2 regions of the Myxacorys sp. genome follow, and region 2 is predicted to be linked to the other one. Evidence: predicted binding sites of a transcription regulator. Region 2 holds the regulator's gene; the other holds the start of a gene.
The links. Region 2 encodes NtcA, which controls nitrogen genes in cyanobacteria. Its sites were predicted from a motif close to TTTGTANNNNNNNNTACAAA; they were not measured.
Positions count from the first base shown of each region.

Region 1: the regulator NtcA is predicted to act here: its motif matches at 4,543-4,562, upstream of glnA (type I glutamate--ammonia ligase).

Region 1 is NZ_JCACCM010000093.1:15,563-26,053, forward strand. Features, by position in the region: gene AC5I6P_RS11005 (peptide ligase PGM1-related protein) at 1-959, shown strand, start outside; gene AC5I6P_RS11010 (alpha-ketoacid dehydrogenase subunit beta) at 956-1,939, opposite strand; gene AC5I6P_RS11015 (SGNH/GDSL hydrolase family protein) at 2,026-3,201, opposite strand; gene AC5I6P_RS11020 (hypothetical protein) at 3,422-3,607, opposite strand; gene apcB (allophycocyanin subunit beta) at 3,678-4,187, opposite strand; gene glnA (type I glutamate--ammonia ligase) at 4,837-6,255, shown strand; gene AC5I6P_RS11035 (class I SAM-dependent methyltransferase) at 6,423-7,535, shown strand; tRNA gene AC5I6P_RS11040 (tRNA-Leu) at 7,598-7,678, opposite strand; gene AC5I6P_RS11045 (HD domain-containing protein) at 7,739-8,404, opposite strand; gene AC5I6P_RS11050 (UDP-N-acetylmuramoyl-tripeptide--D-alanyl-D-alanine ligase) at 8,469-9,869, shown strand; gene AC5I6P_RS11055 (GNAT family N-acetyltransferase) at 9,897-10,403, opposite strand; gene AC5I6P_RS11060 (MFS transporter) at 10,408-10,491, opposite strand, start outside.
Region 2 is NZ_JCACCM010000149.1:119,868-130,358, reverse strand. Features, by position in the region: gene AC5I6P_RS20805 (pre-16S rRNA-processing nuclease YqgF) at 330-785, opposite strand; gene AC5I6P_RS20800 (DUF3084 domain-containing protein) at 803-2,200, opposite strand; gene ntcA (global nitrogen regulator NtcA) at 2,323-2,994, opposite strand; gene AC5I6P_RS20790 (hypothetical protein) at 3,436-3,867, opposite strand; gene AC5I6P_RS20785 (pentapeptide repeat-containing protein) at 4,543-5,277, shown strand; gene AC5I6P_RS20780 (helix-turn-helix domain-containing protein) at 5,483-6,388, shown strand; gene AC5I6P_RS20775 (SDR family NAD(P)-dependent oxidoreductase) at 6,459-7,451, shown strand; gene AC5I6P_RS20770 (DUF6883 domain-containing protein) at 7,757-8,089, shown strand; gene AC5I6P_RS20765 (DUF4926 domain-containing protein) at 8,108-8,356, shown strand; gene AC5I6P_RS20760 (Hsp20/alpha crystallin family protein) at 8,688-9,125, shown strand; gene AC5I6P_RS20755 (phosphate-starvation-inducible PsiE family protein) at 9,228-9,677, shown strand; gene AC5I6P_RS20750 (hypothetical protein) at 9,819-10,010, opposite strand; gene fabI (enoyl-ACP reductase FabI) at 10,034-10,491, shown strand, end outside.

The DNA of each region.
Region 1 (10,491 bases), on a different contig from region 2:
TAGCCGTCGCGATCGCCGAGCTTTGGGAACGCCAATCCGATTTGCAACGCGTGGTGGTAAAGCTCAATGAAGGCTTTTCAGGAGAAGGCAATGCTCTATTGGATCTGCGTCCCTTAGCCGAATATAGACCCGGCGCGACAACTCATGCTCAGCGCGTCACTCAAATTTACGATCGCTTTGTCGATCTCAAATTTGAGTCAAAAGCGGAAACGTGGGAGAACTACGGCAGTCGCATTCCAGAACTCGGCGCGATCGGGGAAGCGTTTATTGAAGGCGAAACAAAACTGTCGCCCAGCGTCCAAGGTCGAATTACCCCTAGTGGCAACATCGAAATTCTCTCGACGCACGATCAGATTTTAGGCGGGCCGAGTGGACAAATCTATCTGGGCTGTCGCTTTCCTGCCGATGAAGTCTATCGATTAACGATTCAAGATTTGAGCCTGAAAGTGGGACGAGTCCTGGCTGAAAAAGGTGCACTAGAGCGCTTTGGAGTCGATTTCATCGCCGTGCATCAGCCATCTGGGGAATGGGAGTTTCATGCGATCGAGATTAACCTGCGAAAAGGCGGCACAACTCACCCCTTCATGACGCTAAAGTTTCTCACCAATGGGCGCTATGACCTCTCTAGCGGCTCGTTCTATAGTCAACAAGGACGGGCTAAATATTACATGGCAACCGACAATTTACAGAAGCCGCAATACCAGGGTCTGCTGCCCAATGACCTAATGGACATCATCGCGCACCATCAGCTTCACTTTGACACCAGCACCGAGACGGGAACCGTGTTTCACCTGATGGGCTGCCTGTCAGAGTTTGGCAAGTTAGGACTCACCAGCATTGGTAACTCGCCTCAGCAAGCAGAAGATATTTATCGGCACGTCGTCAAAGCGATCGACGATGAGACAAAATCGAACGCGCCGGGACAAGCCGTATCAATGCACTGGAATAGTCGCTATTAAACCTTGACCGCGACCATGTTTCGCACGGCTTCCACAATTTGCTGAGGTTGAACGATCGTTAAACTCTCCAATGTGCCGTTGTAAGGCGTCGGAATATCTTGAGACGACATTCGCAACACCGGAGCATCGAGTTCATCAAAAAAGCGATCGTTGATCGAGGCCGTCAGTTCTGCACCAATGCCGCCCGTTCTCATGCATTCTTCCACCACAATGACACGATGGGTTTTGCGAATCGACTCGCCAATCGTCTCAAAGTCGAGCGGCTTGAGCGAAATTAAATCAATCACTTCGGGATCAAATCCTTCAGGCTCAAGCGTTTTGAGCGCCTGTAGAACGTGATAGCGCATCCGAGAATAGGTCAAAATCGTGACATCCTTTCCAGGGCGAACGATTTCTGCCTTGTCGAGCGGCAAATAATATTCGCCTTCGGGCAAGGTTTCTTTGAGGTTGTAGAGCAATACGTGCTCAAAAAACAGCACTGGATTGTTATCGCGAATTGCAGATTTGAGCAATCCTTTCGCATTGCGGGGGGTCGAACACGCGACAATCTTAAGACCGGGAACCGCTTGAAAATAGGCTTCTAGACGCTGAGAATGCTCGGCTCCTAACCGACTGCCAACCCCACCCGGCCCTCGAATGACCATCGGAATTCTGAAGTTGCCGCCAGAGGTATAGCGTAACATTCCCGCATTATTGGCGATTTGATTAAACGCTAACAGCAGAAAGCCCATGTTCATGCCTTCAATGATCGGGCGCAATCCGGTCATCGCGGCTCCGACTGCCATTCCCGTGAAGCTATTTTCTGCGATCGGCGTATCGAGCAGACGCAAATCCCCATATTTTTTGTACAGATCTTTCGTCACCTTGTAGGAGCCGCCATAGTGACCGACATCTTCTCCCATCACTAGCACGGTGGGATCTTTTGCCATTTCTTCGTCGATCGCTTCCCGTAGAGCGTTGAAAAATAGGGTCTCTGCCATTGCTGTTGATGAATAATTAGATCGGGCTTACTTATTTTAGTGGAGGGGATGCGATTCGCAAAGCGCATCCCGAAGACAACAATGCTCTAACCGTTAAGGGGACTCTCCGCGAATCGATTGATAGAGGTAGACACAACAAGGGCTTGGTTTGCGCTGCCCCCGCGACCCACTAAAGAATCGGTCAGAGAAACCTGGGTTGTTCGTCCATTCGAGACGGGGATCGATTGCGCGATCGCAGTTTCAAACGCATCGGCAACGAGTTTGTGAACCTGAGTTGTTGGATGAATCCGATCCCACCAGAAGTATCCTTCAGGATTCGTTGGGTTAGATTGCTGGAACAAGGGATCGGTAATGTTGGTAAATCCAAATTCTCCAGGAGCCGCTGCAATTTGTTGAGAGATGCTAAAGAGATCGACTTCAATAATATCTACACCAAGACTAGGTTCTAAGGTTGTCAACGCTTGATCGAGCGCTTGATTAAATGCGATGCCGGCTTGAGTTGCCTGCGCTGCAACCCCAGTTTGATTTGGAAAAGGGGCTAATCCCAAATTCACCGAGTTCGGAACCACGATTTTTTCTGCGCCTAACTGAGCTAACGTTGCGATCGCGCTAGAAATATTCGTCACTGCCTCGCTAATTCCTGTGGCAGATCCCTGCGGATCTGACGGCAGATTCAATAGGTCGTTACTGCCTGCCCACACAACATAGAGCGCGTTCGGGTCAGCGCCTTTCGCTCCTGTTGTAGCGGCAAAGGTATCCACCTCATCAAGAAGTCCGGGCAAATTCAAACTCTCAGGCAAACCAAACAGAGCATTGGCGATATTGTCCCGCCCAGTTTTTGCGCCTGCAAAGGCAAAGTTGCTAACCGAAGCTTCCTCTAGGTTCAAACGAGGAGCGAGATAATCTGCCCAAATCGGGCCATTGGAGAAGCGTCCGTCAAAGTAAGGAGGACTAGGAGGAACCTGCTGACTGGTGAGATTAAAAAGATTGCCCGGATCAGAAAGACTGTCTCCGAAAATAACAAGCCCACTGATGGGCGAAGAATGGCTAGGAGTGCAATCTAGATCAAGGTTTCCAAGATCGATGTCCCATGAAATTGAACCACTGTTAGGCAGACCGTTAAGAAAGTTCTCTACTGAATTGATTAGAGGTGTCGGGTCAGGAATTTGAAATGAGAAGGTTCTTGATACTTTAAAGTTGGAGGAGGTCAAAGAGCCGCTGACTTTAGGAAAATCAAAATCGAGGGTAATTTGATTTGTCATAGCAGTATTGTTGGCAGGGTGAGGAGACTAACAAAACTGTAGATAAATTCCACAACGACGCGGAGTGGATTTGCAAAATGTATTGATTCACATTCCGATTTACATTCTGCTAATACATTGCTTACGCTGTTGCTGCACGTCCTGATTCGGCAATCTCAACTAGCTTAGCACTGGCGTTCCACAACTCTTTACCAAGATGCTCATCTCTCTACCAAGATGCTCATCTTGCATCCGAACATAAAGGGTGTGCGGTTCCTTCAGCGTTGCGCCTTCTTTTCAGCAGATTGGCAGGCAGTAATGAGGAAGTGACCTGCGATCGCGCTTGCGTACCCCTGACTCCATCCGTCGCTCCTCCCGAATCTCGCCCAACCCGCTCTAGTGCCAAGTCCTTGAATTGCCACAACAATACGCCCCCACCTATTTTTCTCTAACAGGTGAGGGCGTATGGCTAGAAAACATGAGTTACAGGTCAAGCGCTAGAGGTCGTTCTCGCCTAACTCGCGAGCCATGTAATCAAACGGCTGATCCAAGAACCCTGTGCTTGTGAGTCCTGCCGCCGCAACCTGATCCTTCACGATGTCTTTCATGATTTGAATTCCGCGAACGGTCGGACCAATCGGCACACCCAACGAGTTATAGGTTTCGCGCAAGCCTTCTAAAACTCGCTCATCTAACACATCCATATCGCCTGCTACAAGCGCATAGCTGGCATAGCGGAGGTAGTAATCCATATCTCGCAGGCAAGCAGCATAACGACGAGTTGTATATGCATTTCCACCGGCACGAATCAGTTCGGGGAGTTCATCAAAGAGTTGTTTTCCCGCTTGCCGAACAATTCCCGCCGCATTTGAGTTGATTACCGTTGCCGCTTGAACCCGCGCCATCCCAGTATCAAAATAGGATTTCAGGTTATCAAGGGCATTGCGATCGAGGTAACGACCGGTAACGTCATAGTTTCTAATCAGGCTTGTCACTGCGTCCCGCATGAAATTATTCTCCCAACAATCCCTGTAACTAAAGGTGTTTAGCTTGTGTGTTTAGCTAAGGCAACGTCGACTCACAGCCCTCATCGAACCTTGTCGAAGCGCATAAATTTCTGATTTAGGCTCAAGTCTACCACGGGGCACTGAACCTATATTTGACGGTATCCTTTGGGGTAGCCCTCTATTCGCAAATCGTTACATTTCTTTTAATTTAGTCAGTGATAGGTCAACAAAAGAATGGACGGGGAAGCTTGTAGCATTTGTAATTCTTGAATCTTTAAGTTTAATTCTAAAGAACACAAAGCGTTTTGTAACAAGCGATACAAAATCGCTGTGAGCCTCTTTCTACGATGGTTCAGTTGAAACTTAGATTTCAAAAGACCGCGATTCTCGGAAGTGACGTTCCGGGAAAATCGGTGTTCTGCGAGTCGATTCTAGGTTTTAGGCAAGGAAAAACTGTTTGGGTCAATCTCTTCACAGGGTTGCAGGGTAAGGTTAGCGGTTTGATCGCTAAATTTGATTTTCAAGTTTGATTGATTTTCAAGTTTAATCGTCAAATTGGCTTAACCTAAACACCTTTTTAACTTTCCAAGCCTACTTTTCTAACCACGCGCTCAGAGTTGAGCAAGACGAACCGAGTAAGGAGTATTTCATGGCGACCCCGCAAGACATCCTGGCATGGATTAATAATGAGAATATTGAACTCATTGATCTCAAGTTCATTGATACCCCAGGAATTTGGCAGCATCTGACATTACACAAGAGCCAGATCGAGGAAAGTAGCTTCACTGAAGGTGTTGCCTTTGATGGTTCGAGTATTCGCGGTTGGAAGTCGATCAACGAGTCGGATATGGCGATGGTTCCAGATCCGGATACTGCTTGGATTGATCCATTCATGGAACACCCGACTCTGAGCATGGTCTGCTCGATTATTGAACCGCGTACCGGACAACCCTACAGTCGCGACCCTCGCTCAATTGCCCAAAAAGCGATCGATTACCTGAAAACGACCGGATTAGGCGATACCGCGTTCTTTGGTCCTGAAGCTGAATTTTTCATCTTTGATGATGTTCGCTATGACCAAAACCAGCACGAAGGCTACTATCACGTCGATAGTTCTGAAGGAATTTGGAACTCTGGTCGGACTGAGCCAGGTGGCAACTTGGGCTACAAGCCTCGGAATAAAGAGGGGTACTTTCCGGTTGCGCCGACCGACACTTCGCAAGATATGCGGTCTGAAATGTTGCTGACGATGGCGAAGTGCGGCGTGCCGATCGAGAAGCATCATCATGAAGTTGCCACGGGCGGTCAGTGCGAGTTGGGCATCAAGTTCGGTACGTTGGTGCAAGCCGCAGACTGGCTGATGACCTACAAGTACGTGATTAAAAATGTGGCGCGGAAGTATGGTAAGAGCATTACCTTCATGCCCAAGCCAGTGTTTGGGGATAACGGCTCTGGAATGCACTGTCACCAATCGATTTGGAACAATGGTGAGCCGACGTTTGCAGGCGATATGTATGCCGGGTTGAGCCAAACGGCGCTCTGGTACATCGGTGGCATTCTGAGGCACGCCCCGTCCTTGTTGGCATTCACCAATCCGACCACGAACTCCTACAAGCGTCTGGTTCCAGGATTTGAAGCTCCGGTGAACTTAGCCTATTCTCAGGGCAACCGTTCGGCGTCTGTCCGAATTCCGCTTTCGGGTACCAATCCTAAAGCGAAGCGGCTTGAGTTTCGCTGTCCTGATGCTACGTCTAATCCTTACCTCGCGTTTGCGGCAATGTTGTGTGCGGGTATTGATGGGATCAAGAATCAAATCGATCCGGGTTCTCCGCTCGATGTGGATATCTATGAACTCAGCCCCGAAGAGTTGGCGAAGGTTCCGTCTACGCCGGGGTCGTTGGCTGAAGCTCTGAAGAACCTCGAAACGGATCATTCGTACTTGACCTCAGGCGGTGTGTTCACTGAGGACTTTATCGAAAGCTGGATTAGCTACAAGCTCGACCGTGAGGTGATTCCTATGAGTATTCGTCCTCATCCTTACGAGTTCATGCTGTACTACGACTGCTAAGCGTTGCGTTAAGTCAGTTTCATGGGTTGGATGGAGCGATCGCATCTTGTAGAGGCGCGATCGCTCTTTCATGTTTTAAAGAATCAATTACTGAAACTCAATGCTGCTCTCATTAAATTCGTTACAATTATTGATGTAAGTGGGTTTCAGTTTAATAAAGTTTAACCATGCCTGACACGTTAACAAAACTGGCGTATCAAACATTTCAGCAGGGCAAGAGCGTTTTTGGTTTGGCACACAAAGCCGTGGGCATCCAATTGACCAATCTTGTCGCTCCTTCTGCAGAAAGCAAGACGGTTCCGGTTTCAGCGGAGATTCTGGGTCAGATTCAGCAACGCTATAACCAGATTGTGGAAGCGGACTGGCGAGATGCAGAGCAGGGTGTTTATCCAGAAAGCATTCTGTTTGATAACCCTTGGGACGACTTCTTCCGCTTCTATCCAGTGGTGTGGCTCGACATGCCTTCAATGTGGCAGCGAGTGCAAAACAAGCAGCACCAAGAGTTTGACACGGCGGTTGAGACTCGTGGGTATCCCAGCTATTACCTACAAAACTTCCACCATCAGACGAATGGCTATCTCAGCGACCTGTCAGCCAATTTATACGATTTGCAGGTCGAACTCCTATTTAACGGAGCCGCCGATCCGATGCGGCGGCGTATCTTAGCTCCCTTGAAAGAAGGATTGCAGACGTTTCGGGACGTTCCTCCAACTCAAATCAAGGTTCTAGACGTTGCTTGCGGTACAGGTCGGATGCTCAGGAATATTCGAGGAATGCTGCCGAAGGCGTCGCTCTATGGAATAGATTTATCGCCTGCTTATTTGCGGAAAGCCAATCAGCTTCTGTCACAAAATCCTGGAGAGTTGCCCCAACTGGTTCAGGCAAATGCGGAAGAATTACCGTTTGTGGACAACTATTTCCATGCGGTAAGCTGCGTCTTTTTGTTCCATGAACTGCCCGCACAAGCGCGTCAGAACGTGATCAACAATTGCTTCCGCGTGGTCAAGCCCGGTGGCACGTTTGTCATTTGCGACTCGATTCAGGTGAGCGACTCACCGGAAATGGCTCCTCTGATGGAAAACTTCCCGGCGATGTTCCACGAGCCGTACTACCGCCACTACAGCACCGATAATTTGGAAGCACGATTACAGGAAGCAGGTTTTACGGACATTTCGACGCAGGTACACTTTATGAGCAAGTATTGGATTGCTCGTAAACCTGCGGAAGGACAGACCGAAGCTGCGCAACAGGTGAATCAGACCATTCCTGTTGAAGTATAGAGAGCGGAATTTTGAGTCATGAAAAAGGGTACATCGTTAACGATGTACCCTTTTTGAGGTTATGCGGATGGCGAGACTCGAACTCGCAAGGCAAAGCCACACGCACCTCAAGCGTGCGCGTATACCAATTCCGCCACATCCGCTTAAGCCTTACCTAGAATAGCAGAAATTTGCGCGATCGCTTACAAAATTGAAAAGTTTGGTCATTTGAGCGATTGAATTTCGGTTTGGAGGTTAGATCGGGCGATCTCATCCAATTCCTCAACCATGAACTCTGTGAAATAAAGTTGCGCGCGCTCTAAAAATGCCTCTAACACTCGACAGCGCCCGACTCGATAGTCTACCTCTGAAACCCAAGCATATTCCTGTCGAATCGCTGAAGCGTATTCTTTGTACTGAACTGGGGGTGCACCCAAAATTGCTAAGTCAGCATCTAACAAAATTTGAGCATCACTATCTGTCGGTTCCACAACATGATGCTTTGTCGCGAGGATCAGATGGCTGACTCTTTCGACTGTGGAATTTGGAATTTCGAGAGCGCTCAATACCTGGCCGGCGTAAGCGGCGCTCATTTCCTCGTTGTCTTGCAATCGGGTGTCATAGACAACATCATGAAACCAGACCGCTAATTGAATGGCTGGTAAATCGTGAGCATTTGGCTGCAAGCGATCGACCCATTGCAGAACCGACTGGATGTGATCGAGAGTGTGATAGAAGCGGTGTGGCTCAGAATAGGCGTTGACCAGATCGGAAAATACAGGGGTTGCAGAGGTGGAATTAACGGAAAGCTTCTGTAGCAGAGCAATCCATTGGTTTCGTAATTCGATTAGCCACGATTGGCTTTGCCCAGTTCCACAGGATCGCTTCATGACACCTCTAGAAAATGGCGTGGCAAACGCTTAGAATAGGCAGCTAGTTTTCTTTCCTCACCCTATGCCGTTTCAAGCGTCTCTCGATCAGATTATTACCGTTCTCGGTGCATCGACTCAGAATTTATCCAATCGCGCAGGTGTAGCAACCGGAATCACGACTGATAGCCGGAATGTCCAACCGGGAGATGTGTTCTTAGCGTTGCGGGGTGAGAAATTTGATGGACACGATTTTGTTGAAACCGCAATTTCACAAGGCGCGATCGCGGCGATTGTAGACGAAGCTTTTCCGCCGTCTGATCTCCCTCTAATCGTAGTTAAAGATACCTTGAATGCGTATCAAGCCTTAGGGCACTGGTGGCGCAAGCAGTTCGACATTCCAATTATCGCAATTACCGGATCAGTTGGAAAAACGACGACCAAAGAAATCTTAGCGGCGGTTCTTTCTCAATATGGTCGCGTACTGAAAACCCAAGCGAACTACAACAACGAAATTGGCGTTCCGAAAACGCTGCTAAACCTAAGCGCTGATCACGACTTTGCTGTGGTTGAAATGGGAATGCGAGCGCCAGGAGAGATCGCGCTATTGAGCCAAATTGCCAGTCCCAATGTGGCCGTGATTACTAATGTTGGAACTGCTCATATCGGCCGGCTCGGATCGAGAGCCGCGATCGCGCAAGCCAAATGCGAACTGCTTGCTGAAATGCCGCCTAATTCTGTAGCAATTCTCAATCACGACAACCCGCTTCTAATCGAAACTGCCGCTACGGTCTGGCAGGGCGATACCATCACCTACGGGCTTACAGGCGGCGATCTGCAAGGTGAAATGCTTGCCGCTCCAACGGACTTAGCGGAGCGAACCCCTCCGGAGCTTAGCGCTAATAGCTTAACGCTTGGTAATCTGAACTTTGAGTTGCCTCTTGCCGGAGAGCACAACGCGCTAAACTTTCTAGCGGCGTTAGGCGTTGCAAAAGCCTTGAATCTGGATTGGTCAAAGCTCACATCGGGTCTAGAGATTGATTTACCAGGAGGGCGATCGCGCCGCTACGACCTGGCAAATGATGTCGTAATTTTAGATGAAACCTACAATGCGGGATTAGAATCGATGTTGGCATCGCTGAAGCTGTTGGCACAAACTTCTGGAAGCCGAAAAATTGCGGTGCTTGGAACCATGAAAGAGCTGGGCGATTGGTCAACTGAGTACCATCGGCAAGTTGGCGAACAGGTAAGAGCCCTAGATTTAGACGGGTTGTTAATTTTGGCAGACGAGGCAGAAGCGGAAGCCCTCGCCCAAGGAGCCGCACCATTACGTTCTGAAAAATTCATGACTCATGCCGATTTGGTGAGCCGCCTAAAAGAAATAGTGCAACCGGGCGATCGCATTCTATTTAAAGCGTCACGAGCAGTGGGATTAGATCAAGTGGTTGAAGGGTTGCGAGACGCATTGAGCGAAGATGCAAAATGAAAAGAAAAGATTGGCGTTTTATAGACATCATTCAGCGTTTGCAGGACGCCAATCTGCTCGATTCAGGCGATACACAAAGCAGTCATCGTCACCAAATTGGCGGCGATCGATACGCTGGAAACCAAACTGCTCGTAGAAGCGGTGAACGCGAGTGTTGCTGACCAGTGGATCAACGAGTACGGCCATCACCTCTGGGTGAGCGAAACATCGGGCAAGGGCAAGCTGCATCATTTTCGTTCCATAACCTTTGCCTAAATCGGTTGCTTCGCCAATCCAGATGTCAATGGCACGAAGATTTGCAGCGATATGTCCCCAATAGTGACTCTCCTCAAGGGCTGGATCAATAATCTGGATAAACCCGATCGGACGACCGTCGATCTCAGCAATCAGTTGTTCTCGCCAATCCGGGGTGCGATCGAGTTCCACCTCCCAGTGCCAATCATCATTTGGGTCTGAGGCAATCACATGGGGTTGTTCATCCCAATGTTGCAGGAGAGTTAAATCATTGGAGGTGGCAGGGCGGAGGTTCACCATAAAATTAATGCTTTTGATAATTTGCTGATAATTTTCGGTAGGAGCGCGATCGCATTGCCATGAATGTTACAATCAGCCCGATCAATCC
Region 2 (10,491 bases):
TGCTAGGGCCGAAGCTATACCCGACATTCCGCCCTTTCCACTAGCACATTAACTATTAACGACGAAGCAATCAGCCCCATAGCGTCTTCCCCAAACCTATTGAGAATGAAACGATTCGAAAGAGCATCGATGCTCTTTCGTTCAAGAGAACTAATCAAGAGAACTAATAATGTCTGAAACCCTAGGATCGCGCATCACTAGAACTGACGCGATCGCCCTCCAAGTCCCCAACTTTGAGGGATTTCTATCTCTTGCTCCCCCAATTTAGAGAGTTGAGGCAACATTCCGACCAATTGCATCAGTCCTGTTGAAGTGGATGACGCTCAGAGCTAATCCGTCAACCGTTGTAAATAGCGCTCAATTAATAGAATCGCCACAATATCATCAATGCTGCGGGGTGGCGTCCGCATTCCTTCCGGGACAAGCCGGGTTAGACCCGTCGGTGGATACATCTGCCAGTAGCGATCGCGCGCCTCCAGAGAACTATGCCGCTCATCGACCATGACCACCCGCAACGGCTCCCCCAATTCATCTCCTAATTTCCGCTTCCACGCTTTGGAAGAGGTTTGATCCCCCATCACCAAGAGCGAAATCGGAAACCGTTGACGCAGCGATTTGATCGTGGCGATCGCACCTTCTGCCGTGACGACCTCGTGATAATACAGCCGCCGATCAACGCCCATCACCGCCAACCCGCACTTCTGCCGCCCCGGATCAAACCCCAAAATCACAGGTTGATCCAGCCCCGTCTGTTCTCCCTTCTCCATCGCTTTCCAACTGTCCATGACTACACTGTCCATGACTACGACGTTTTCAGTACCACTTGACCGTTTTGAATCACCACTAATCCTATTTTGAGCGGTCCTACTGTGTACGTTACATCGGATGCCACTGCCCGGAGTTCTACCGGAGTCTGAAATTGGCGCAGTTGCTCTATAAAGCCTGATAACGACTCTAGGTTTTCAATCTGAACGCTATCGTTGATTACGCCTGCCCGTTTCGCGCGGAAATTGGAGAAGGCGAGCAGTTGCTCGATGCTTTGCTGGAACTGATCAGGCGTCAGCTTTGAGGGTTCAATGGACTTAGACGCCACCACATCCCCCTCTAAAAACACGACCCGATTTGGAACAGCACTGGCAAAGACAGAAACAGGTCGCCGTTCGCCCCGGACATAGTTAGCGTCCGCCGCGATCCTCACCACGTAGTCTTGACCATCATTAATCGTTTTAATCAGACGCTCCACATCGGCGGTCTTAATCAGAACGATCTGCTCTTCCGTCGTGGAACCAGGTTGAATCAACTGCCACGCCGCTCGATTTGCTTCTTTTAGCAAGCGATCGACGGCGGCTTTGGCAGCAGCCGGATCAACTACGCGCAGCACGCCCGCCGATAGCACCTGGTTCCGCAGAATTGCCAAATATCCGCCGCGAATCAGTTGGGCTTCTTGCTCAGACTGCTGAACCGCTTCGGCTAAGAGCGCTTGTTGAGATGCCAGTTGTCGAAGTTGAATTTCGCGCTGGGCAATCACGCGATCGCGCTCAGCAATTTCGCGATCGCGCCTCTGAAGCTCGCTCGTCCGCTCCGCAATTTGGCTATCGCGCTCGGCAATTTGCGCTTTGACGGCATCGCGTTGAGCAATCAGAGTTTTTTGCTCGCCCTGCAACTGGTTAATCTCCGATCGCAGCGTTTCAGCCTGCGCAGAGACGGCATTGAGTTGACCGCGAATCACATCCCGCTGCGCCTCAGCCGTTCTGAGCTGCTCGTTGGTCTGTCTCTGCTTTTCAAGGGACTGCTTCAGAGATTCATTAATGCGATTGAGTTGCCCTTCCGCTTGTGTCCGCTGGGCGCGGGTGCGCTCAAGTTCATCCTCGACCTTACTCTTCTGTTGATTGGTAATTTTTAGATCATCTGAGTTTTGCCGTAAGGCTCGATTTTGCTCCCGGACTTTCTTTTGCAAGTCGTTGAAATCGAGCAGCATGTCACGAAACTGGCGGCTACTCGCAAACAAGATGCCAAACGTCGAGGCGGAAATTAACGTTCCGGTCAAGATGGTCACGACTGTTGCCGTGCGCTTAGGCCGCAGATTAAACAAGCTAAGCCGCGCCTTTCCAACTTTGGTGCCGATGCGATCGCCAACGGTTGCGATCAGCCCGCCCAAAATCAAAACTGCAAAAATCAGAATTAGCCCTATGTCGGACATTGATGCTCCAAAACGCTCGGCTTAGTTCACTCGACAAGCAGGACTCCGCATCTATTATGCCTGCGGAACGGATATGTCTGCTGCGAAGAAAATGTGTGATTTGGAGCGAGGGCAGAGAAAGTTTAAGTAAACTGCTGGCTTAACGTGACCGGATTGTGAACGGTGATCTTTTTCTTGTGAATCGAGATCATGTTATCTTGCCGCAAATCTCCTAATAAGCGGGTGACGGTCACGCGAGTGGAGCCGATCGCTTCTGCGATCGCTTGATGCGACAGTTTGAGATCAATCGTGATCCCTTCTTGAGACGGTACACCAAAATCGCGGCAGAGAATCAACAAAAAGCTGACCAACCGCGATCCCATATCTCGGTGTGCCAACGTTTCGATCATCATCTCGGTTTGTAGAATGCGAGATGACAGTCCTTTCAGCAGCATCATTGAGAGGTCTGGGTTGTCTTTCAGGGCTTTCTCGACCTGCTCGATGGGCACTGATAGCAACTCTGCTGGAGTGAACGCCACGGCATGATAGAAGCGATCGGCGCGTTGACCCGTAATCAGGGACAGCACCCCAAACACGCTGTTCTCTCTCAGCAGGGCCACTGTGATTTCCTCGCCTGCCTCGTACACGCGCGAGAGCTTGACGGCTCCTTTCTGCAAGAAGTAAACTCGCTCCGCCGGATCACCCGGAAAGAAAATAGTTTTGCCACGCTCAAATGTTTCTACAACGGGGGGGTATGCCCCTCCACCGATTTGGCGAAATAACGATGCAAGCGGTCTCTCTTTGGTCACTATCATTTCTTCCCTTTATCGTCACTCAGACGTTCTTTTAGCAACTATTAGACTCACAGGTGAGCAAAATTTTCTATTAAAACCCCTTTAGAAAATTGTTCTATTGAGGCGAAGCATTGTAAGCGAAGTCTTTGTAGACAATTGATGACTTTAGAACACTTAAACTGACTGCAAACGCAGGTTTTGTGCCTCGTTATACATTTCTGCTTATATTTTAAGAATTTTAGAAAATCTCTGTTATTTCCTCAACAAAAGATTGACTCGTATTGAACGCTGTTTGAGGAGATTAGTCAATCATTTTGACCGCATGCTAGCGCAAAGCGGACTGGAGAGAGGGAGTCCTGATCTGCACCTGGCAGTGAAGAGGTAGATTTCGGTTTGGATAAGTTCCAGAAGTATGTGCGATCGCACGTTGAAGCGATGCGATCGCACATACTTCCACTCTAATCATTCAACGGCTGCTTTTGCACTAGCTCCATTTTTCGCAGCAGGCAGCTTGGTCTTCATCTCACTGACACTGGTCGGAACGGTAGGAACGTTGCGTGATGAAGTTCTCTGCCCCTTCGCTCGTTGCTTTCCTCCTGCCATCCGATATTCTCGGCTGTCTTCGCCATAGCGAGCAACCACATTCGTCATCAACCGCTTGGACAGGTCCTGTAAAGATTGCTCCATCAGTTCAACTTCTCGTTGAGCATCGTCTACTTGCGACAGCAGGATGTTGTAGGTAGCAAGTTTCTGACGCATTTGATCAATCAGGTCGGCATAAGCTTGCACAGTCACTCCGTTACCAAAGTCAAGAAAGCGATCGATGGACTGCAACGATTCCATTTGCCGCTCTGAGTTTGACAAGGTAGATGAGTTTCGTTTGGGTCGAGACATCTCTTTTTTCTGAGTAAAGAATGCTCTCACCGTAACGACGGACAAACTCACTGTTCACCGTGAATGTAAGGAAATTTTAGCGATCGTTGGTAGTGCAAAGGCAGGGTCAACCGTGAATTCCCAAAGTATTTTTCAGCCCCACGGGACGTTTGGGGCAAAAGTCGCGAGGTTTGAGCCAAACGGAGCTTGATCCATAGATGACCTCCAGGGGTTTAACAAAAAGGTCGCGACTTAATCAATCAACCTAGCTCCGTTGATAGATTAGCTCCAGAGGTTTGAGAAAAAGGTCGCGACAATCATGATGGATCTAGCTCCGTTGATAGATAACCTCCAGAGGTTTAACAAAAAGGTCGCGACCTTATCTATAAATGAAAAGCGGTTTGAGAAAAGGTAAGGCGTCTCTTTTGGTTTTTTGGGTGGGAGCGATCGTAGTTCCATCTCTGCATTAGTCCAATCACTTCAATAAGAATCTGAGTTTGCAAGAAACGGACTTTTCTTAGGAGAAAACACTCAGCATTAGCTCCTGCATCTCCAGTCGAAGGATATTATGCAGAAGTGGTGTCGGGATAAGTACCTCAAAATAGGGTCTTAGGCAGAAATTTTCAGTCTAAATAGTAGTTAGCTTGTTTATGTCATAGGTGGTGAGGGTAGTTTAGAGATATCTGTTGATGTTGAATGTTTTCAATTCTTCAACTGGTATGTGAGAAACAAGGCATGGACACAAAGAGGCTATTGGAACTATACGGTTCTGGAGAACGCGATTTTCACGGTATCGCTATAGATAAGGCAGATTTGAGTGGGCAGATTTTAAAGAAAGCAATTCTTGATCGAGCTAAGCTATATTTTGCTGATATGGCGGGTGTGAATTTAAGAGCTGCAAGTCTCAAAGTGGCTAGTCTGAATTATGCAAATTTAAGCAATGCCAATTTGCGAGGAGCAAATCTACAAGGGGCAGATTTGAGAAGAGCGAATTTAAGTGGAGCTAACTTCAAGGGAGCCGACTTGCGAAGAACATATTTAGGACAAGCTAATTTGAGAGGAGCAAATCTAGAAAACGCAAATTTGAGTGAAGCTGATATTTGGGATGTTGACCTCACTGGTGCAAACCTGTTTGAAACAAAACTGAAGAAAGTCCATTTCAGAAATGCTTGTCTTTTCCAAGGCGCTAACGTTGAAAAAGCAAGGTTGGGAGAAGCTTGGGGGCTTTCAGAGGCGGAGAAGCAGGATTTAATTGCACGAGGAGCTATCATCGAGTCTTTAAAGGTGACAATACTTTCGGATGCCGAAATTATCAAGATGTGGCTCAGTGAACAACGTATAGATGCGATTAGAGAATATCGACGCTCACACAATGTAGGCTTGCACGAAGCATTTGATACTTTACAGAAGCTTGCAACAAATCATCAATAAAGTAGAGTGTGCTGGTGTGGCGACACAAGCTAACAATCTCAATGCACTGGAACAATGTCAATTGATCGGTAAGTTGCAAAGGTTATCTGTGTCCGGTGATTGCGAACGTTAGGCAGCTTCTCGTTCTATGTAGGGACAGTAATCAGAAGGTTGCCTGTAGAGTGACTTCAGTCCAAAATATACTTAAAATCACTTCTTACTGCCAATGTCAGACAGCCGGATTCATCTCGTTAACAGTCAAACTGGAGATGTCTTTCCGGCTGCTCCTGATGGAAGTGTGTTATTTTCCAGCGTGAATGCAGGTTGGCAGGGAATCACGGTTGAATTTCACCGAATTTCATCATTTGAACTACCCGAACACTATATCGATGGACATCGTTTGGCGGTCAACATTGGTCAACCTGTTCACTACGAATGGAAAGAGGGCAGGCATTGGCGACAAACGACTTTGAATCCAGGTGATTTTTGCTTACAGACACACGGCGATATCAACTTTCCTCGATGGTGGGGAAACTTTGAATTTTTGGCGATCGCCCTTGACTCTCAATTTGTTCGCCAAGCGTTTCAAGATACGGGTGCCTCAGAAAACATTGGTTTTCTAACCCGTCGAGGTGAAGCTGATACAACAATTGCTGATTTTACTCATCGCTTTAAAGCAGAATTAGCTTCTGGAAGCTACTGTGGCACGCTTTACGGTGAATCGCTTGCGGTCGCCTTTGCCCTTCATCTGATTGAGCATCACAGCAGCTGCCCTCAAAAACTGCGTAAAGCTTCTGGAAAGCTTTCGTCACAGCAGCTAAAGCAGATTATTGAATACGTTCATGAACATCTAAGCGAGGAGTTGAGTCTCGTTGACTTAGCCAAACAAATGAACCTGAGCGCATTTCACTTTGCGCGTCTGTTCAAAAATTCGTTGGGACTTTCCCCACATCAATATCTATTGCAAAACCGAGTCGAGCGTGCCAAGAAGCTGATTGCGATTGCGGGTAAACCCGATTTAACCGATATTGGGTTGCAGGTAGGCTTCTACGACCAAGCGCATTTTACCAAAGCCTTTAAGCGAGTCGTCGGCATTCCACCTAAAAGCTTCCTCAAGCAGGTCGCAAGCTAAGCAAGATTTTACAATTTTTCGACACGGCTGTTTCGATAAGCTGTTCTCAGAGTTTAGGAGAAGCGAACTAATGAAGAAGCTAAATCGTTCACGTCGTGGATTAATCAAAGGTGCTGCCTTGGCTGCAACTGGAATGACACTAGGAGCAGGACTATCCCCTTTACGAACCCAACAAGCAACAGCACAGGCTCCCGCTCAGCCTGATGCACAGCCTCAGCCCTCCAGCACACTTCCTTTGTCTGGAAAGGTCGCATTCGTTACTGGAGCGGCACGAGGGATTGGACGGGCAATTTCAGAAGTTTTCGCAATGAATGGTGCCGATGTTGCCATGTTGGATATTGCCGAGCCTTCTCGTTTGAACTCTTCACAGGGTTATCGTGTTGCCAACAGAGATGAGTTCAATGCAGCCGTTGCTTCTGTCAAGCAATACGGCACAAAGGTTCTGCTAATTCAGGTGGATGTTCGCGATCTAGCAGCAATGCAATCTGCGGCAGAACGCACGAACCGCGAATTGGGTGGCATTGATATTGTCGTTGCCAATGCAGGTTATGTGGCATGGCACAGCTTTGAGGATGGCACCCCTCAACTCTGGCACGATGTATTCGATGTCAATGTTCACGGGGTTTTCAATACAGCAAAAGCTGCCATTCCGTTTCTCAAGCAGCGGGGTGGTGGACGCATCATCAATATGGCATCTGTGGGGGGCAGGGCTGGATTTGCTGGAAACGGTGCTTATACATCGACGAAGTGGGCTGTGATTGGGATGACTAAGCAAGCCGCTCAAGAGTTGGGGCAATACAACATCACAGTGAACGCGATCGCGCCAGGTGCAGTCAACACGGCAATGTATCGTAGCGAGGGACAGATGCGATCAATGGGTGTTTCCACTCCAGCGCAACAGGACGCGCTAATTAATCCAGTGAGTCCACTGGGCAATGCTGGAGCGATTGAGCCAGAGGATATTGCCCAAACAGCACTTTTCCTGGCAAGCAATGCAGCAAAAACAATTTCAGGAACGACGATCGATAATGCACTGGGCTTCAATGCGAGCTATACAGCGTGAGCCTCGTTTCTTGGATGTCGAGTATATTTAGTAGCTACTGCCTAACAATTGCGTTGCAGCGGCGGACGAAAGATTTTGGTCTAAATCTAAATATAGAAGCTACTACCTCCGCTGAACGCAGCCGTTATGCCGCAAGTTCTTGGTAGGGTGAGCAGCAAAAGCATACTTGTGAGCGTTCAATGCTCCTGTAGCTGGCGTTCAAGTTCATCGCAAATTGCTAGGTCTATCAGAACAGTCTTTGAAGTTCCTTGGTCTTAATTAAGGTGGGTTCAAACGAAGAATAATCCGTAGCATGAAGGCTTTGTATGCCGATTCCGAATGCAGAGAATGCAGTTGTTGACATTCGTAAACTACGCGACTACTGCCTTAATCTGGAACACGATGACGGCAAGCACAAAGCTCGGCTATTCTTCTCGATTCTTGGGATGACGGCTGATAATGCTGAGGAATTACGTCAAATTCTCCTTGAGGTCGCCAAAGTTCAGGAAGCCCAGTTGGGAAAACGGGATAAGTTTGGACAACGGTACACCCTAGACTTCATAATCGAATGGCAAAATAGAAGCGCAACCCTTCGGAGTGGCTGGATCATTGAGCATGGCTCAGAGTTTCCAAAATTAACGACCTGTTATCCTCTGTAATCAACAGAGGTAATAAGCATGATGAATAATACAGTTAAGTTGCTAGATGTTGTTGCCCTGATCGTTGACCTTCCTCAATACAATTTGTGGTGTGGACAGGTTGGAACGGTCGTTGAGACACTAGCGGAAGGTGCCGCATTTGAAGTTGAATTCAGCGATCGTAATGGACGTACTTATGAGTCTTTAGGATTGCGTCCAGAGCAAATCATAGTTCTACACTTTGAGCCAATATCGCCTAATGAAAAAACTGACATGATAACAGCGTAAGCAGCACAACAATCCAAATGCAGCAGACTAACGAAAACTTCTGGTGCTGAGTTCAAGGTTATCTGCCGTCGCTGATTTGCGCCGTTGTCTTGCCTACGTTACAGGTAGTGGCAGTAGTTTGAAAATTATCTATCAGAATTCAAATTTAAGTTGCGTTTAGAAGTGTTAGTAAGGCAACGATTTGAAGGGTATGGTTTCTTGTTCGGGAACAGGAACAACCCGGTTCGGGAGAGCCGAACTACAAAAATTGACTTACCCGTTAATGTGAAATTAAATCATCAATTGATGATTTTAATTGAACAAAACAACGATGACTTCAGAGGTGAATTGTATGGCTCTCATTCAATGGCAACCTTTCCAAGAAATCGAAAGCTTACAACGCGACATGAACCGTTTATTCGATCGCTTAGTTACCACGGATGGAGAAAGCAATCGTCCCGCCTTCATCCCCGCAGCAGAAATTGAGGAAACGTCTGATGCAATTCAGTTAAGCCTGGAAGTTCCAGGAATGGATGCAAAGGATATTGATGTACAAGTTTCCGCTGAAGCAGTTTCGATTAGCGGCGATCGCAAAGAAGAAACTAAGACTGAAGAGAAAGGAATGACCCGCACAGAATTTCACTACGGTCGATTCCAGCGTGTAATTCCTCTACCCACCCGCATCGAGAATACAAACGTCAAAGCTGATTACAAGGACGGCATTTTGAAACTCACACTTCCCAAAGCTGAGGAAGAGAAAAACAAAATCGTCAAGGTAAACCTCAGCTAGTTCTCACAAATGCTTAGTCCTGGCTAATAGTCAGGACTAAGCATTCATCATTTTTTACTCCTAACAACTTGCCTAGCTGAAGCACATAAAAATTGATTGAAAATGGATTGGAGTTCTTGGTTCACTAAGGATACAATTGTTCGCAATCTAGAAGGATTTCAAAACTTTATTGTTGTTTCACTTTGTATTGGCTTATTTTGCGCGATGCTGATTCGGCTGGGTGAGATGTATGTCTCTCTTCTGAACCCTCTGAACTTCAAGCTCATTACATCGGATATTTTATTTATTCTGATTTTGGTTGAATTGTTCCGGCTGTTGATTGTTTACCTCAAAGAGCAGCGCATTTCAGCCGGAACCGCTGTAGAGGTTTCCCTTGTCTCAGCATTGCGTGAGGTTATTTTACAAGGTGTGCTAGAAATTCCACTCGGTCAATTGCTGGGTATATGCGCGTTCCTCAGCGTTCTGGGCGGGTTATTGCTTCTACGAGTTTGGATGTTCCAGCGCTTGAATTCCCTAGATTCAATTGACCTCCACGAATCTAGCAGGATGTGAAAGGTTGTAGTTCAAGAAGCCAGCAATGAGATGATCAATTGACCCTTTTGCTGACCCTACAACATCAGCAACAGGGTCAATGTAGCGGAGCAGAAGAGTGAGAACCTTCTCATCGTTCAAGTTCTTATCGTTCAAGCTCTCTCATCGCCGCTCAACTGTGTCGTTAAGCCGCTTCGTTTTTGTTGGTGGGACAGAGTTGAGAAGCGAAAAGAGTGAATTCCGCGATCGCTTCAACCCTGCCAAACCCAGTTTCCTTCGAGTAATCGCTTCTACCCAACCCGTCCCAGCGATCGCGCAATGTTTAACTGACTCATCCTTTCCTGCTATCCTCATAATTGCTCTCCACTCAGACTGTCATGCTAGACCTGACCGGAAAAAATGCCCTCGTCACCGGAATTGCAAACAATCGCTCGATCGCGTGGGGGATTGCCCAACAGTTGCACAAAGCAGGGGCAAATCTTGGCATTACCTATTTGCCCGATGAGAAAGGCAAAATGGAAAAAAAGGTCGCAGAACTTGTAGAACCGCTCCAACCAAGCCTATTTCTGCCGCTCAACGTACAAGATGAAGCGCAAGTGCAGTCAACCTTCAAGACGGTAGGCGATAAATGGGGCAAGTTAGATATCTTGATTCACTGTCTTGCGTTTGCCAGTCGAGACGATTTGACAGGCGACTTTAGCGGCACAAGTCGCGCCGGATTCACAACAGCATTAGATATCAGCGCCTATTCCTTGATTCAAATGGCAGGCGCAGCGAAATCGTTGATGACAGACGGCGGCAGCATTGTCACGCTCACGTATTTAGGCGGCGTCAA